Regions from separate parts of the Janthinobacterium sp. LS2A genome, predicted to be linked through region 1. Evidence: predicted binding sites of a transcription regulator. Region 1 holds the regulator's gene; the other holds the start of a gene.
The links. The regulator FNR, encoded in region 1, switches genes on or off when oxygen is low (the NO sensors DNR and NnrR bind a similar motif). The targets are predictions, from matches to a motif close to TTGATNNNNATCAA.
Positions count from the first base shown of each region.

Region 1 (4,067 bases):
GCGGCAAAGCCGGAATCGACTTCGTCGGCCAGCCAGCCCCATGCCTCGATCAGCTTGACGATCAGTTCGCGCGTGGTGCGGTTATCGTCGGCCACCAGCAGGCGCAGCTGGCCCAGGGCCGGCGTGCGCCGCGTTTCGGCCGGCTGCGCCAGCATCTCGAACGGCACGCTGAACCAGAAGCGGCTGCCCTTGCCTTCGCTGCTGGCGACGGCGATGTCGCCGCCCATCATGTGGATCAGCTGCTTGCTGATGGCCAGGCCCAGGCCCGTGCCGCCGAAGCGGCGCGTGATGCTCTGGTCGCCCTGCGAAAACGCGGCAAACAGCTGCTGTTGCTGCAGTTCCGTCATGCCGATGCCCGTGTCGCGCACTTCGAAGCGCAGCCAGGCGCGGCCGCTCTCGCTCCTGCTCTCGGCCAGGCTGACGGCCACCACCACTTCGCCGTTCTCCGTGAACTTGATGGCGTTGCCGGCCAGGTTGACGAGGATTTGCTGCAGGCGCTGGGCGTCGCCCACGAGGCGCCGCGGCACGTCGGGCTCGACGGCGATGGCCAGTTCCAGTTCCTTTTCGCCCGCATTCATCGTCATCGTCGTGGCCAGGGTATTCATGACTTCGTCGAGGTCGAATTCGACGGGCGACAGTTCCATGCGGCGCGCCTCGATCTTCGAATAATCGAGCACGTCGTTGAGGATGCCCAGCAGCGACTGGCCCGCCACGCGCACCATGGTCAGATACTTGCGCTGTTCCGTATCGAGCTTGGTATTGCCCAGCAAATACACCATGCCCAGCACGGCATTGAGGGGCGTGCGGATTTCATGGCTCATGTTGGCCACGAAATCGCTCTTCGCGCGGTTGGCGGCCTCGGCCCGGTCGCGTTCCTGCTCCAGTTCGGCCGCGCGCGATTCGAGTTCCTGCTGCAGGCGGTCGCGCTCGCTCATCAGGCCGTTGAACGCCTCCGTCAGTTCGCCGATCTCGTCGCGCTGCTGCACCGGCACGGGGGTGAAACGGCTGCCGCTGGTACGCAGGGCCAGCAGGGTGTCGCGTAGGCGCACCAGCGGCGACAGCAGGCGCACGGTGACCCAGCCCAGAACAAATGCGGCTAGCAGCGAAGCGAGGATGCTCCACAGCACCAGCCGGTACAGCACGCCATCGAACGGTTCGAAGGCGTCCGCGACGGGCAGCGAGGTAGCCAGCAGCCAGTTCACCGATTTCAAACGCTTGAAGCTGTTGACGGCCGTGATGCCGCGGCTGTTCGTGCTGACCATGCTGCCTTCGCCATCTTCCTTCAGCAGCTGGGTCGTCGTCAGGTTGGCGTTCGGCTGGCGCGGCTGCAGCAAGCGGCTGGTATCGGGATGCAGCACGTAGCGCGGCACGGCGCCGCGCGTGAGGATGAAGTAATAGCCGCTCTTGCCGATCTTTTCCGAGCGCAGGCGTCCCAGCAGGTTGTCCTTGTACAGGCGCAGCACGCCGATCACCACGCCGGCCACCTGGCCATCGGCGGCCAGCACGGGCGCGACCATCTGCACGATGGGCATGCCGCTCGACTTGCCGAGCATCGGCTCGGTGATCATGGGCTGGCGCGTGCGCAGCACGGTCTGGAAATACTCGCGCTCGGCAACGTTGATGCCGGCGCGCCCCGCCACTTCCGGCATGTCGGCCACGACGGCGCCATGTGCATCGAGCACCAGCACGTCGTCGAACAGCACCAGCATCGAGCGGCGCGAATAGTATTCGCGCAATTGGGCCGGCTGGGCCATCAGTTCCGGCGGCTGCTGCCTGGCCGTCAGGGTGACGATCTGCAGCAGCATGCCCAGCTTGTCGTCGAGCTCGGCAGCGGTGCGGCTGATCAGGGATGACTGCTGGCTCAGCAGTACTCGGGTGAAGTCGTCGCGCATGTGCTGCACCTGGATCATGGTGACCAGCGCGATCATGGCGATCGAGGTCAGGCTGGTGGCCAGCGCGACTTTTGCTTTGATGCCGAGAGGCTTCATGATTTCCTTTTCAGTACCGGGCGGCACAGGCGGCAGATAATGCTGTTAGGAATTTTCCTATCAATACATCAAGTTGGCAAGCGGCGCCGCGCAAATGGCCCTCCCCGCATGGGCTTTTGACGATGTTGCCATATAATTAAAGTCGGAACGTCGTTTATTCGCCGAAATTGCGGTGAAATTGGCACACGGCAACCCTGTATGCAGTAAACTTGTTGTTGCATTTTCTAAAAGGTACCGACATGACTGAAGCGCTACTCACTCCAACCTTGCCCACAGTGACCGTGGAAGCGTTGCGTGCGCGATGCTCGACCTGCAGCATGCATCAATTGTGCCTGCCGATGGGCCTCGATATGGGCGACATGGACAGGTTGGACCAGATCATCGGCCGCCGCCGCAAGATCGTGCGCGGCGCCTCGCTGTTCCGCATCGGCGACTCGTTCCAGAACCTGTACGCGATCCGCCTGGGACACTTCAAGACGTACCAGATCAATCCGGGCGGCGAAGAGCAGGTGACGGGTTTCCAGATGGCCGGCGAACTGCTGGGCATGGACGCCATCAGCGCCGACCGCCACCACTGTAATGCGGTGGCGCTCGAAGACAGCGAAGTGTGTGAAATCCCGTTTTCCAGCCTGGAACAATTGTTGGGCAATATGCCGACCCTGCTGCGTCATTTCCACCGCATGATGAGCCAGGAAATCACGCGCGAGCAAAGCGTGATGCTGTTGCTGGGCAATATGCAGGCGACGCAGCGTTTTGCCGCCTTCATCGTCAACCTGGCGTCGCGCTACGAAGCGCGCGGCTATTCGAGCAGCAAATTCCAGCTGCGCATGTCGCGCGAGGAAATCGGCAACTACCTGGGCCTGACCATCGAGAGCGTCAGCCGTTTATTGTCGAAATTCAAGAAGGAAGGCTGGCTGCGCGTCTCGAACCGCGAGATCGAGATCCTGCAACCAGCCAAGCTGAAAGCCATTACGGCAGGCACGGACGTCTGCAAGTAAGGCTTATAACTCTTCGTCCGCATGCAGCGCGATGCTGCGCTGCACGGGCCAGGTCCAGATGCCGGACAGGCGCCACTCGCGCTTGTCGTTTTCCACCAGCACCTGCCAGCGGCTGCGCTCGAGCATCGGCAGCGCGACCGAGAAATTGCCGGCCGCATCGGGCTGCACCAGCAGCTTGATATCTTTTTCCGGCAGGGTCGCATGCGCCAGGTGCAGCTGCAGCGGTCCCTGGTAGGCCTTGCCGAAGCTGTGCACGGAACCGCTCAGGCGCGCTTGCGCCACGTCGTACGCCAGGCTCGTATCCATGGCCAGGTCGCTGGCGATCGTGTCGCGCTTCAAATCCTGGTTGATCGCCTTGCCCTGCTTGTAATAATCGCCCACCACCAGCGCGTCGGGCTGCGTAAAGGCGATATAGCCCATGAAGCTGCCGACGACCACGGACAGGCCGGGACCGATCATCAGCAGCCATGGCCAGCGATGCTTGTACCACGGTGCAACGGGAGGCTGCAGTTTCAGACTGTCGGACATGGTATTTCTCCTCTGTAAACGGCCAGCCCCCGTGCGGGGACCGGCCTTCCTGCATCACCGCGGCACGATGAAGACCGCGCTTTCACGCACATGCAGCGACGGGTTGTCCAGCGATTGCAATTCGATCGCAATCTTGTTCGACCCCTTCTCGCCCACGCCGTGCGGCACGCGCAGGCGGATCGGCCAGCCCAGCGTTTCCGTCGGCTGCAAGGTCACTTCTTCGCGCGTCAGCAAGGTCAGGCCCGGCAAGCCGGAAGCGCTGATTTTAAAATGCTGGCTTTGCTCGGACGTGTTCATGATCTGCAGGCGGTAGACGTTTTCGATCATGCCGTCTTCCACTTCGCGTCCCATCGAACCGCGGTCGCGGATCACGTCCATTTTCAGGGGCGTGCGCAGGGCCAGCGACGTACATACGGCGATGATGATCAGGGCCAGGATGGAAGTGTAGATCAAGACGCGCGGGCGCATGGCGCGCTGGCGTATCTGCTTCGAATTGAAGTTGTTTTCCATCGCATGGTCGGTGCTGTAGCGTATCAGGCCACGCGGCCGCTCG
Region 1 is NZ_JAZHPB010000006.1:65,906-69,972, reverse strand. Features, by position in the region: gene V3C40_RS17825 (response regulator) at 1-1,988, opposite strand, end outside; gene fnr (fumarate/nitrate reduction transcriptional regulator Fnr) at 2,228-2,986, shown strand; gene V3C40_RS17815 (FixH family protein) at 2,990-3,514, opposite strand; gene ccoG (cytochrome c oxidase accessory protein CcoG) at 3,569-4,067, opposite strand, start outside.

Region 2 (4,067 bases), on a different contig from region 1:
CATCTCGTTGATGCCGTTCACGCCCAGGGTGGAAAAGTGATTGCGCAGGGTGCCCAGGTAGCGTTTCGTGTACGGGAACAGGCCTTGCTGCATCAGTTCTTCGATGGTGCGGCGCTTGATTTCCAGGCTGGTCTTGCCCAGTTCCAGCAGGCGGTCCAAGTCGGCCATCAGCGCTGGCTCGTCGCCGCGCCACAAGTGGCCCAGGCGCGCGCAGTTGATGGTGACCACGCCCAGGGAACCCGTCTGCTCGGCGGAACCGAACAGGCCATTGCCCCGTTTGAGCAGTTCGCGCAAGTCCAGCTGCAAGCGGCAGCACATGGAACGTATCATGTTCGGCTTGAGTTCCGAATTGATGAAATTCTGGAAGTAGGGCAGGCCGTAGCGGGCCGTCATCTCGAACAGGCGTTCCGCGTTGTCGCTATGCCAGTCGAAATCCTCGGTGATGTTATAGGTGGGGATGGGGAAGGTGAAGACCCGGCCCTTGGCGTCGCCCGCCATCATGATTTCGATATAGGCGCGGTTGATCATGTCCATTTCCACCTGCAGCTCGCCATAGCTGAAGTCCATCTCCTGGCCGGCGATGACGGGAATCTGCTCGCGCAAATCGTCCGGGCAGATCCAGTCGAACGTGAGGTTGGTGAACGGCGTCTGCGTGCCCCAGCGCGATGGCACGTTGAGGTTGAAGATCAGCTCCTGCATGTACTGGCGCACGTCTTCGTAGCGCAGGCTGTCCTTGCGGATGTAGGGCGCCATATAGGTGTCGAAGGAGCTGAACGCCTGCGCGCCGGCCCACTCGTTTTGCAGGGTGCCGAGGAAATTGACAATCTGGCCAATGGCGCTCGACATGTGTTTCGGCGGACCCGATTCGATCTTGCCCGGCACGCCATTCAAGCCTTCGTGCAGCAGGGTGCGCAGCGACCAGCCGGCGCAATAGCCGGCCAGCATGTCGAGGTCGTGGATGTGCAGCGCCGCTTCGCGGTGCGCCGCGCCCACGTCCGGCGGATACACCTGGTCGAGCCAGTAGTTGGCGATGACCTTGCCCGACACGTTGAGTATCAGGCCGCCCAGCGAGTAACCCTGGTTGGCGTTGGCGTTGACACGCCAGTCGCGCCGGTCCAGGTATTCATTGATGGACGCGGCGACGTCGACCTGGCCGCGTGTGGGGGAAACTGCATTTGTCGTCATGAAACCTCCAATAAACACAACATGCGGTGTTTTTATGGAGATTAATCACTAAATATAGTGACGTCAAAGGGCGCGTGCAGTTGCGTGACGAATCCTTGATGCAGGTGAAGAAAGCGCGTCAGCGGCTTTTTTTCGCGCGCCCCAGGCGCGGGATGAAGCAGCTCAGGCCAAAGTACATGGCGCCGCAGACGGCGATGCTGGCGACGGAGGCGGGCAGCACGTGCGCCCAGATTTCCCGCGCCGAGAAGGTGCTCCAGCTGGCCACGCGCGCGTCGAACGTGACGTAGTTCGCCAGCAGCCAGTAGACGGCCAGCAGGCCCGTGCAGATGGCGGCCTGGCGCAGCACGGGCATGGCGCGGCGGGCGAAGACGGCTTGCAGGAACAGCAGCAGCACGCCGGCCCAGACGCCCAGCGCCTCGGGCGACAGCACGGAGAGCGTTTCTTCGACATAGCCGTCGGCGGGCGAAGCCCACTGTATTTGCAGCACGGTGAGGAATAGGGTGAGCAGGAATAGCAGCAGCGGTTTGCGGGGCATGGCGGGCAATCGGTGAGGGAGAAAAGTGGGGCATTTTACAGCCAGGTCAAGCAACTTGAACGCGCGCCAGCCATGCATGCATTCCTTCACCTGCGTCAAGGACTGGGCGGTATGGGCGGGGCTATAGTCTGCACCCTGAGCCGATACAGGACTGTGAACACCATGATGCTTGAATCAACCACCGCCACCCGCGTGGCCGGACCGCTGGAACTGGTCTGCCCCGCCGGCAGCCTGCCTGCCTTGAAAGCGGCCATCGACAATGGCGCCGATACCGTCTACCTGGGTTTTCGCGACGCCACCAATGCGCGCAATTTCGCCGGCCTCAATTTCGACGAGAAGGCCATCGCCGAGGGCGTGCGCTACGCCCACCAATATGGACGCAAGGTGCTGCTGGCGCTGAACACCTATCCGCAGCCGCACAACTGGGCCGTCTGGCGCAGCGCCATCGACCGCGCCGCGCAGGCCGGTATCGACGCCATGATCGTGGCCGATCCGGGCCTGATGGCGTATGCAAGCGAGCACCACCCGCAACTGCGTTTGCACCTGTCCGTGCAGGGTTCGGCCACCAACTACGAAGCGATCAATTTTTACCATGAGCACTTCGGCATCGCCCGCGCGGTGCTGCCGCGCGTGCTGTCGATGGCGCAGGTCGAGCAACTGATCGCCAAGACGGAAGTCGAGATCGAGGTCTTCGGCTTCGGCAGCCTGTGCGTGATGGTCGAAGGGCGCTGCGCGCTGTCGTCGTACGCGACGGGCGAGGCGCCGAACACTCACGGCGTGTGCTCGCCGGCGAAATCCGTGCGCTGGCTGGAAACACCGAACGGCCTCGAATCGCGCCTGAACGGCGTGCTGATCGACCGCTATGCCCCAGGCGAAAACGCCAGCTATCCGACCCTGTGCAAGGGACGTTTCGAAGTCAACGACGAAGAGTATTACGCGATCGAGGAGCCGGCCAGCCTGAACACGCTGGCGCTGCTGCCGCAGCTGATCGCCATGGGCGTGCGCGCCGTGAAGATCGAAGGACGCCAGCGCAGCCCCGCCTACGTGGCGCAGGTGACGCGCGTGTGGCGCGAAGCGATCGACGCCTGCCGCGAAGGCAATGCGCGCTACGCCGTCAAGCCGGCCTGGATGGCGTCCATGGACAAGCTGGCCGAGGGCCAGCAGCACACCTTGGGTGCCTACCATAGATCTTGGAAATAAAGGATGAACATGCTGAAGCTTTCTTTGGGCCCTTTGCTCTACTACTGGCCGCGCGCCACCGTTTTCGAGTTTTACCAGCAGATCGCCACCACGGCCGTCGATATCGTGTACCTGGGCGAAACCGTCTGCTCGCGCCGGCACGAGGTGCGCCTGGCCGACTGGCTCGATATCGCCGACATGCTGGCCGCCGCCGGCAAGGAAGTGGTGTTGTCGACGCAGGCGCTGATCGAGGCGGGTGCTGAACTGGCGACCCTGCGCCGCATCACGGGCAATGGCCGCTACGGCGTCGAGGCCAACGACATGGGCGCTGTGCACTGCATGGAAAAGGGCACGCCCTTCGTCGCCGGCCCCCATTTGAACCTGTTCAATGGCCCCAGCCTGCAATTGCTGGCGCGCCTCGGGGCGCGGCGCTGGGTGATGCCGCTGGAAATGGGACAGACGGCGCTGGCCGAGATGCAGCGCCAGAAACCGGAAGGGCTGGAGACGGAGGTATTCGCCTACGGCCGCATGCCGCTGGCGTTTTCCGCGCGCTGCTTCACGGCGCGCAACCGCAACCTGCCGAAGGACGATTGCGGCTACAGCTGCCTGGAAGAGCCGGACGGCCTGCTGCTGCGCACGCGCGACGAAGTGCCGTTCCTCGTGTTGAATGGCACGCAGACGCAGTCGGCGCTCGTCTACAACCTGGTGCGCGAACTCGACGCCATGCGCGACATGGGCGTGTCGGTGGCGCGCATCAGCCCGCAAGCCATGCACACGGAACAAGTCATCGCCATCTTCGACCGCGCGCGCCGCGGCCAGGTCAGCGGCATCGGCGCCCAGGCCCAGCTGGCGGCTTGCCAGCCGGCCGGCGCTTGCGACGGCTACTGGCACGGCCAGCCTGGCATGGAACAGCACCAGCACGCCGCCCATTGAACGCATCGAAAGGAAGCACCATGCAAGATCAACTGGAAAGATTGCCCGTCCCGGCCAAGCCTCCCATGAGCAAGCCCGCCGCGTCATACCGGCTGCCCGAACCGCTGGCCGAATTGCTGTCCAAGCTGCCGCCGTATCCCGCCTCCTGGCTGTTCGTGCAAGGCTTGAACCGCCTGCTGGCGCCGCAATTGCCCGACGACGTGCGAAGCAGCCTGGAAGGGCGCAGCCTGCGCTT
Region 2 is NZ_JAZHPB010000004.1:221,930-225,996, forward strand. Features, by position in the region: gene V3C40_RS13770 (ribonucleoside triphosphate reductase) at 1-1,185, opposite strand, end outside; gene V3C40_RS13775 (hypothetical protein) at 1,304-1,720, opposite strand; gene ubiU (ubiquinone anaerobic biosynthesis protein UbiU) at 1,883-2,920, shown strand; gene ubiV (ubiquinone anaerobic biosynthesis protein UbiV) at 2,930-3,832, shown strand; gene ubiT (ubiquinone anaerobic biosynthesis accessory factor UbiT) at 3,853-4,067, shown strand, end outside.
Region 2: ubiU (ubiquinone anaerobic biosynthesis protein UbiU) is a predicted target of FNR. The motif match lies at 1,806-1,819, and genes of this name have one in related genera.